DNA from 3 places in the Bradyrhizobium sp. Ash2021 genome. Region 1 is predicted to be linked to each of the others. Evidence: predicted binding sites of a transcription regulator. Region 1 holds the regulator's gene; each other region holds the start of a gene.
The links. The regulator PhoB, encoded in region 1, activates phosphate uptake and scavenging genes when phosphate is short. The targets are predictions, from matches to a motif close to TGTCATNNANCTGTCAT.
Positions count from the first base shown of each region.

Region 2: the regulator PhoB is predicted to act here: its motif matches at 2,014-2,030, upstream of NL528_RS31100 (UDP-2,3-diacylglucosamine diphosphatase).
Region 3: the regulator PhoB is predicted to act here: its motif matches at 1,548-1,564, upstream of NL528_RS31010 (YbhN family protein).

Region 1 is NZ_CP100604.1:910,553-913,829, reverse strand. Features, by position in the region: gene NL528_RS04245 (GcrA family cell cycle regulator) at 364-873, shown strand; gene phoB (phosphate regulon transcriptional regulator PhoB) at 931-1,632, opposite strand; gene phoU (phosphate signaling complex protein PhoU) at 1,693-2,409, opposite strand; gene pstB (phosphate ABC transporter ATP-binding protein PstB) at 2,421-3,242, opposite strand; gene pstA (phosphate ABC transporter permease PstA) at 3,239-3,277, opposite strand, start outside.
Region 2 is NZ_CP100604.1:6,409,730-6,413,006, forward strand. Features, by position in the region: gene NL528_RS31090 (threonine/serine dehydratase) at 1-69, opposite strand, end outside; gene NL528_RS31095 (glycosyltransferase family 1 protein) at 123-1,181, opposite strand; gene NL528_RS31100 (UDP-2,3-diacylglucosamine diphosphatase) at 1,178-1,990, opposite strand; gene NL528_RS31105 (arylsulfatase) at 2,786-3,277, opposite strand, start outside.
Region 3 is NZ_CP100604.1:6,387,229-6,390,505, forward strand. Features, by position in the region: gene NL528_RS31000 (EAL domain-containing protein) at 1-934, opposite strand, end outside; partial or broken gene NL528_RS31005 (DUF892 family protein) at 1,306-1,446, opposite strand; gene NL528_RS31010 (YbhN family protein) at 1,717-2,772, shown strand; gene NL528_RS31015 (hypothetical protein) at 2,888-3,277, shown strand, end outside.

The sequences.
Region 1 (3,277 bases):
CTGGCGGCGGTAACTGTCAACACGCCACGAGACGTGCCTTCCTGCACTGCAAGAAAAGCGCAATCCGTAACATTCCGGGGCGGTGGAAAAACACGATTGCAATGCTTAAGTGTGGGAACATGTGGACGCACCGACGGGGACTCTTGCGCCAGAGTCCCGCCATATTGTAGCGTCTGAGCCGTCGGGTACGACATCTCGTGCGGCGGATCTGATCCTCTGAAGTCCGGTGTTCTGCGTACACGCTCGGGCGCGCTTTCTGCGCCCGGCGAGGGCTAAGGGATTCTGCCCGCAGGGATATTTGAGACGATTGGCATCGCCAGCGCTGCCCCAGATTGGCCGGCGCGACGCGAAGGGAAGAATGCGATGACAGTATTGACCTGGTCCGACGATCGCGTCGAGCAACTGAAAAAACTTTGGGAGTCCGGCCTTTCGGCCAGCCAGATCGCCGCGGAACTCGGAAATGTGACGCGAAATGCGGTGATCGGCAAAGTGCACCGGCTGGGGCTTTCCGGCCGCGCCAAGAGCCCCTCCTCGGCCGCCCCGCGGCAGCGCAAGGCCCGCCCAGCCCAGCAGATGATGCGGGTTTCGCGGCCGGTGTCGCGCGGCAACACCGCGCTGGCCCATGCCTTTGACGTGGAGATGGAGCCCGATCCGGTCACCTACGACAATGTGGTGCCGATGAGCCAGCGGCTGTCGCTGCTCGAGCTCAACGAGGCCACCTGCCACTGGCCGATCGGCGATCCCTCGAGCAACGACTTCTTCTTCTGCGGCGGCAAGGCGCTCGCCAGCCTGCCCTATTGCGCGCACCACTCGCGCGTCGCCTATCAGCCGGCTTCCGATCGCCGCCGCCCGGCGCCGAAGCCGACCAGGTAAGGCACGCGCACTCTCCGGTGTCGTCCCCGCGAAGGCGGGGACGACAGTGGAGTGTTTTCACTCCACCTTCGCAAATCGATCGTCCAGCGCGTAGCCGGCGCCGCGGACGGTGCGGATCGGGTCCTGCTCGCGGCCGGGGTTGAGCAGTTTGCGCAGGCGGCCGATATGCACGTCGACGGTGCGCTCGTCGATATAGATGTCGCGGCCCCAGACGCTATCGAGCAGCTGCTCGCGGCTGAAGACACGGCCGGGATGCTCCAGGAAGAACTCCAGCAGGCGATACTCGGTCGGGCCGAGATCGATCGGACGGCCCGAGCGCGCGACCCGGCGCTTCTCGCGATCGAGTTCGATGTCGCCATAGGTCAGCACGGTGGCGAGCCGCTCCGGGCTCGCCCGCCGCAACAGGCCTTTCACACGCGCCAGCAGTTCCGGCACCGAAAAGGGTTTTACGATGTAATCGTCGGCGCCGGTCGCCAACCCCCGCACCCGCTCGCTTTCCTCACCGCGCGCGGTCAGCATGATGATCGGCAGCTGCTTGGTCTCGGGCCGCGCGCGCAGGCGGCGGCACAGCTCGATGCCGGACAGTCCCGGCAGCATCCAGTCGAGCACGATCAGATCGGGCACGCGCTCCTTCAGCCGTGTGTCGGCGTCGTCACCACGGCCGACGGTTTCGACGTCGTAGCCTTCGGCATCGAGGTTGTAGCGCAGCAGCGTCGTCAGCGCTTCCTCGTCTTCGACCACCAGAATGCGGGCGCTCATCAGTGTAAGCCTCTCTTCGTCTTATTTTGCCGCGTTTTCTTCACGCGAAACGCTACGTCTCTAGTTCCCGGGTACCGTCGTGGCGAACGTCGTCATGTCGCCCTTCGGACGCTTGTCCATGATCTGCTGGCCCTCGATCATGTAGAACACGGTTTCGGCGATATTGGTGGCGTGGTCGCCGATCCGTTCGATGTTCTTGGCGCAGAACATCAGGTGAATACAGAACGAGATGTTGCGCGGATCTTCCATCATGTAGGTCAGGAGCTCGCGGAACAGCGAGGTGCAGATGGCGTCGACTTCCTCGTCGCCCTTCCACACCGCCATCGCCGCCGGCAGGTCGTGCGCCGCATAGGCATCGAGCACCGACTTGACCTGCGACTGCACCAGGTCGGTCATGTGCTCGAGGCCGCGGATCAGTTTCAGCGGATGAAAATCGTTCTCCAGCGCCGCGACCCGCTTGCCCATGTTCTTGGCGAGGTCGCCGATCCGCTCCAGATCGGTGGCCACCCGCATCGCGCCGACGATTTCGCGCAGATCGATCGCCATCGGCTGGCGCCGCGCGATCGTCAGCACCGCGCGCTCCTCGATCATGTGCTGCAGATTGTCGATTTCGGCATCGGCGGCGACCACGCGCTTGCCGAGCGCGATATCGCGGCGCACCAGCGCATCGACGGATTCGGTGATCATGCGTTCGGTGAGGCCGCCCATCTCGGCGACCAGCCGGGTCAATTCCTGCAGATCGCTGTCGAACGCCTTGGCGGTATGTTCAGAAGCCATGTGTTATCTCCTCAACCGAACCGGCCGGTGATGTAGTCTTGGGTGCGTCGATCGCTCGGCGAGGTGAAAATCTTGTTGGTGTCGTCGAACTCGATCAACTCACCAAGGTACATGAAGGCGGTCTTGTCCGAGACGCGCGCCGCCTGCTGCATATTATGGGTAACGATGGCGATGGTGTAGTCCTCCGCCAGTTCCTGGATCAATTCCTCCACCTTGGCGGTCGAGATCGGGTCCAGCGCCGAGCAGGGCTCGTCGAACAGGATCACCTCGGGCCGCACCGCCACGGTGCGGGCGATGCACAGCCGCTGCTGCTGGCCGCCGGAGAGCGATAGGCCCGAGGCGTTCAGCTTGTCCTTGACCTCATTCCACAGCGCGCCGCCACGCAACGCCTTTTCGACCCGGCCGTCCATCTCGGATTTGGAGATCTTCTCATAGAGGCGGATACCGAAGGCGATGTTCTCATAGATCGTCATCGGAAACGGCGTCGGCTTCTGGAACACCATGCCGACCCGGGCCCGCAGCAGGTTGAGATCGAGCTTGGGGTCGAGGATGTTGGTCTGGTCGAGCATCAATTGACCGGTCGCACGCTGGCCGGGATAGAGATCGTACATCCGGTTGAAGATCCGCAGCAGGGTCGATTTGCCGCAGCCGGACGGCCCGATGAAGGCGGTGACGCGGTGGGTGCCGAGCGCAAGGTTGATGTTCTTCAGCGCGTGGTGCTCGCCGTAGTAAAAATTCAGGCCCCGCGCGGTGACCTTGGCCGGCGCGTCCGGCAACGCCACCGGGGGAACGGATCCGCTCGCGCTGCTCACCGATACAGAAAGATCGTTCATTTTGCGGTCCTCTCGGCGCCCAGGATGCGCGCGCC
Region 2 (3,277 bases), 3.8 Mb from region 1:
GGCAACCACCCGCGCCGCCGCATCGATATCCGCAGCTTCGACCGCTGCATGTGGGGCTGGTTCTGTCATGTCAGCTTTGTATCGCGCCGGCCGAGGCGCGGGCAAGACGCATTCCTGTGAAATCAGGCGGCGAAATGCGGGCCTTCGGCGACGAATTCGACCGCTTCGCCTTCCGGATCGAGCGCCCGAACGTTCAGGGCGTGCTCGACAAAGACGCGCGCCGAGGCTTCCCAGGTATGGGCTGCGGCAAATTCGGTGCAGCTCTGCGGCGAAATTTGCAGCGCTTCCAGACAGGCCGCCCCCAGATCGTCGTCGAGGACACCGACCGGCGCAGCACCGATCACGTCGCGGGGCCCGGTGACCGGAAAAGCGGCAACCGGCAGGCCGCTGGCCAGCGCTTCGAGCAGCACAAGCCCAAAGGTGTCGGTCTTGCTCGGGAACACGAACACATCGGCGGCGGCATAGATCTCCGCCAGTTCGTCGCCATGACGGGCGCCCAGAAACACGGCTTTCGGATATTTCCGCTCCAGCGCGGCGCGCGCCGGTCCGTCGCCGACCACGAGCTTGGTGCCGGGCAGATCCAGATCGAGGAAGGCCTCGAGATTCTTCTCCACCGCGACGCGGCCGACGCTCAGAAACACCGGCTGCGGCAGGCAAAGATCGACGGCACGCGGATGAAACAGGGCGGTGTCGACGCCACGCGACCACAGCACCACGTTACGAAAGCCGCGCATGCGCAGTTCGATGGCGAGCGCCGTCGTTGCCGCCATCACCGCCTGGCTCGGCCGGTGGAACCAGCGCAGCGCCCGCCAGACCCATGCTTCCGGAATCGGCGAACGCGCAGAGACGTATTCCGGGAACCGGGTGTGGAAGCTCGTGGTGAACGGCAAGCCATGCTTGCGACAATAGCGCCGCACCAGCAACCCGACCGGACCTTCGGTCGCGATATGAATGCTGTCGGGCTTTGCCGCTTCGATCAGTTCGGCGATCTTGGCCGGATACGGCAACGCGAGGCGCAGATCGGGATAGCTCGGCATCGCAAAGGTGCGAAACGATTGCGGCGTCAGGAAAGAGACATCGACGCCAAAGCCCTTCGCCGCCTGCGCCATCATGGCCAGCGTCCGGACCACCCCGTTGACCTGGGGATGCCAAGCATCGGTCGCGACCAGGATATGCGTCATGGGGCGCGCGCCGCGACGCGGGGAACCGGGGCGATCCGGCGCAGCGGATCGGTCCAGGTGATGATTTCGAACTGGCCGTCCTCGTGCTCGGCGAGCGCGGTGCAGCTTTCCACCCAGTCGCCGCAGTTCATGTAGCGGATGCCGTGCTCGTCACGGATGGTGGCATAATGGATATGGCCGCAGATCACACCGTCGGCGCCGTGACGCCGCGCCTCGGCCGCCAGCGTTTTCTCGAACGCGCCGATATAGTTCACGGCGTTCTTGACCTTCAACTTGGCCCATTGCGACAGCGACCAATAGGGCACGCCGAACATGCGGCGGAAGAAGTTGACGAGGCGGTTCATCTGAATCGCGAAATCGTAGGCCTTGTCGCCGAGATGGGCGAGCCAGCGCGCGTTCTGCACCACGAGATCGAAGATATCGCCGTGGATGATGAGGTAGCGCTTGCCGTCGGCGCCCTCATGGATGGTGTTTTCCACCACATCGATGCCGCCGAAATGCGTGCCGTAATAGTTCCGCAGGAACTCGTCGTGGTTGCCCGGCACGTAGATGACCTTGGCGCCCTTGCGTGCCTTGCGCAGCATCTTCTGCACGAAGTCGTTGTGCGATTGCGGCCAATACCAGTTGGATTTCAGCGCCCAGCCGTCGACGATATCGCCGACCAGGTAGATCGTGTCGGCGTCGTGAGAGCGGAGGAAGTCGAGCAATTGGTCGGCTTGCGAACCGCGGGCTCCGAGATGGACGTCGGAGATAAACAAAGTGCGAAAGCGCCGCTCGGGGCTCTCTTCACTCGAGGAGTCACTTCCCATGCCAGTGCACCTACCAGATCCCTGTGACAAGGCGATGACGATTCACGCGACCGATGACCGGGAATCAATGACGAGAATCAGTGGCACGCCCCACCATGGCGTAACAGCGCGATGCGACATTCAGGCGACATGCGGGCCCGTATATTTCCGGCTCGTTGTTGCGGAAGCAGGGAACTGATGTGGCTTCGCATTCCCGCGGCACGATCTGCCCGAGCTTTGCACGAACGTTCTCCCTCGAAGAGGGCGCAGGGAATGCCGGGTGCGCGCTGCACCCGCGGTCTCGTGTGCAATGTGCACGAGAAATGCGCACACGAGCATACAGGTTCAGCGGAAACACTCCGGCATCCCCCGCGCAATGGCTTTACGGCTTATGGCGCGCTCTCCCCGGCGACGAATTCGTCTTGTCACCGTCGTCGGCGAATTGACGGTTTTGCCAGGCCCGGTTGGGCTGACGAAACCTTCGCCGACTTGACACCAGCAACGGGTGCCAGGACCACACGCTTTTGCCGTACGCGTCTGCGCCGTTCGTCCTGCGCGCCGGTTGATCGCTCACGAGAAACTCGCCCTGCGACCACCGTTTCGCGCCGACGCTGCCGCGTCCACCGCATCCCGTCCCACGTTCGTGACGATGGCCAACGCCCCTCGTGAGGAACGGGATGGCGGGAGTTATACTTTTGATTTGCCCGACGGGATGAACAGAAATATTTCGCGTCGAGATAAAAAAATGACTCGACAACGGGGCGACGCACTCGACCGAGTGATTTGCCCGTCGGGCAAAAAGCCATGCAATACGCGTCAGCGTGGCGGCGTGTACGGATCGGGCGTTCCCATGGCGATCAACGGGTACTTCTTCACGCTGGCCTCGAATTCGCCCACCATCTTCAACACCGGGCCGAACACCCAGCTATCGGTGATGACCTTGTCCTGATCCTCGCGCGGGTTAGTGTAGAGATTGAACAGCAGCGGTATCGCGAGCTTGACCGGCGGAGAAACCATCGTCTCCTGCTGGTAGAAGTGCACCTTGAAATTTTTCCATTTCACGGCCTGGAGACGATCCGCGCACCAGATCAGGATTCCTTCACGTGCCGATTTTTCGTTTCTGCCGAGGAAGAAATCCGATTGATCGACGCCGTCCATCGGCCGATCCTTCGGTACGGCTGCGCCGGCGATACTAGTCAGCGTCGGAAACAAATCGACGGCGTGAACGATCTCATCGCTCACCCGCCCGGCCGGCACCTTGCCCGGCCAGCGGATCATGAAGGGTACGCGGATGCCGCCTTCCCAAGC
Region 3 (3,277 bases), 3.9 Mb from region 1:
GATCGCCGTCCCATTTTCCGATCGATTTCTGATCCTGGAGAACGTCGATCAGCAAGCGACCCTGCAACGGCATTCCGGTCCGATCCATCATCTCCTTGTAGCGCTCGTTGAACAGCAGGATGCGGCCTTCCGCATTGAACATGCAAAGCCCCTGCGACATGTTTCCGATCGCGGTGTCGAGCAGGACCTTCTGCTGATGCAGTTCGCCGCTTGAGCGGCGATCGAGCATGGCGGCCACGAACGATATGCCGAGGATGGCGAAAGCTGCGACCGCGGTCAAAAAGGAAAGCGCGGCCGGAGAAATCGTCAGTTCGTCGCCAACCAGGGTGGGATCCGGAACGAGCGTAACGGCGCCCATCGCCGTGAAGTGATGCGAAACGATCGCGACCGTCAGCAGGGCCGTGGCGGCAAGGGTATGACGGCGATCATCCCGGCGCGTGGCAACGACCAGCGCCAGCGCCCCGAATACGCTTCCGAACACGACCGAAGCCAGCACGATACCGGGCGACCAGACGATGCGCGCCGGAAGTTCCAGCGCCATCATGCCGGTGTAGTGCATCGCCGCGACGCCAACGCCGATCACCGCGCCGCCAGCCGCAACCGTCGACCGGCGGTCATTGAGCGACGCAATGCTGAGGCCGACGACGGAGATCGCTACAGCAAAGACCAGCGACATGAGGGTGACCGGAATGTTGTATCCGGCACCGATGCCGGGATCGTAAGCCAGCATCGCAACGAAGTGGGTGGCCCAAATTCCGCAGCCGCCGACCGCCGCATCCAGCCCGATCCAGATCGCGCGCGTGCGGCCCTGTGAAGCCCTGGCGCGATGAAACAGGCTGATCGCAACCGCACTGGCCAGCCAGCAAATGGTGCCGCCAAGGACGACCAGCCGCCAGTCATGCTCGGTGACCAGGCAATTCAGCACTTGATACATTACAAACCCCCGCTATCGGTCTGTAATGACAGCACTGATGGTGCATTATCTGTAACCGTCACCGGCTTCGTTGCGCGAATGGTGAACAAAGCTTTGAATGGAGTTCAAAGTGGCGCGGCGGGCTTTGCGATTTTTGCCGTACCGGAGCACTTGGCACGAATCACCTCAATTTGGAGAACCAACGCGCAATAAACCCTCCTGTTTCGACCTGACGATACGGTATGGATCGAAGTATGTTTGCAGCGGAACGCGTCCGGTCACGCAAAAACACCGCGCGAGCGTCCCGCGCGGCGTTTTGCCTCAATATCCAAAAAGACTAGCTGGCGGCCTTCAGATTATCTTCCCTTCGGCGAGCGTGGTCAGCTTGCCCTGTGCATCCGGCAAACCAGCTCCAGCCGCTGCACATGGGTCTTGGTTTCCTCGAGATGGGTCAAAAAGCCCTGCTTGAGCTGCTTGTCAGTGGCCTTTTCAGCCATTTTTGGCAGCGCTTTGACGAGTTGTTTCCCGGCGTAATGAAATCTGAAAGCCTCGTCAGGGAACAACGACACAATGCGACGATTTGAATCTCCGGAACGGGCCGAAAGGCGACTCAAAATTCCGAACGTCAATACATATGTCCGCCGTATGACAAAGGCGGCCAACGATGGCAGAAGCTTGGATGTCAAGGACTGCACAACGCCGCGATTTTAGCTTATGGGTCTTCACGCACGGTGCATCTCGCCGTCTCCGGTTGCTTTTGTGACCGGTTTTTCCAACGTGTTACCGCCCCGCCGGGAGGATGAATGCATCGGCTGCTGACCACGCTCAGGCGTGGCTTCAAGGAAAAGATCGGCTGGAAACGGCTCGGTATCGCTGCGAGTCTTCTCATTATCGTCTTTGCGGTCACGACGCTGGTGCGAACCCTGAAGGGGGTCGACACCGGCGGAATCCTGACTGCGCTGACGGAGATTGCCCCGCACCGGATCGCGCTTGCCGCTTTGTGCGTGGTTGGCGCCTTTTGCACGCTGACCTTCTATGATTTCTTCGCGCTACGAACCATCGGCAAGAATCAGGTCCCCTATCGCATCGCCGCGATGTCGAGCTTCACCAGCTACACCATCGGTCACAATATCGGCGCTACCGTATTCACCGGGGGCGCGATCCGCTTCCGGATTTATTCCGATTACGGCCTGACCGCGATCGATGTAGCCAAGATCTGCTTTCTCTCCGGGCTGACATTCTGGCTCGGCAATCTGTTCGTGCTCGGCTTCGGCATGGCCTGGCATCCCTGGGCGGCGTCCGCGATGGACCTGCTGCCGCCGGCGATGAACCGGCTGATCGCGATCGGCTGCCTCGCCGGCATCGCGGCCTATTTCATCTGGCTGGTGATGGGCGAGAACCGCCGCGAGCTCGGGCAGAACGGCTGGAAGGTGGTATTGCCCTCGGCGAAGCTGACGCTCGTGCAGGTCCTGATCGGCGTGGTCGATCTCAGCTTCTGTGCGCTCGCGATGTATTTGTTGATGCCGACGCAGCCGCCTATCGATTTCGTTTCGCTGGCGGTGGTGTTTATCCTGGCGACGCTGCTTGGCTTCGCCAGCCATGCGCCGGGAAGCATCGGCGTCTTCGAAGCCGCGATGCTGGTGGCGCTACCCCAGTTCGGCAAGGAACAATTGCTGGCGACGGTGGGGATGTTCCGGATCCTGTATTTCCTGATCCCGTTCGGGATCTCGATTTCGATCATGGGGACCCGCGAATTCTGGCTCAACGTCGTGCGGCCCTGGCAGGAACGCCGCCGGCTGACCGAGGCCTGCACGGCCAAAGCCCGGGTGCGGCAGCCGGTCAAGAACCGGCAGTCGTAACCGGTAACGGCGGCGCTATCTTTTCGGCCAACCCAATCCATTCTCTTATTTTTGCCTTACCGCTAACGTCAAACGCGCCATGGGCCGAATTCTCACTCACTCGATAAAGTCGACCATGCTGCTCGCATGCGTGCTGGCCGCGCTGTCGGCGTCATGGGCGGAAGCGCAGACCGCCGCCGACGCGCCGCTGCGGATTTCATGGGAAGTCCGCAACCGCTTCCGGCTATTCCGCGAGGAACGGGACTTCCTGCTGCAGACCGACGCAGAGCGCGGCCGCAGCGTGCTGGCCGCCGAACAGGCCCTGGAATTGCAAAGCGACGGCCGCGGCTGGGCGCGTAACACCGTGAACCGGCTTTGCATCGACCTTTCCGGCCGCGTCAACGAGCCCTGCACCCGCGACAACGTCAAGGAAAGCTATTTGACGCCGGTCGACCATCCGATCGTGGTCCGGCTCACCGGCCCTATTCCGGTCGGCGCCACCTGCGCCTGGTCGTTTGACGACGGC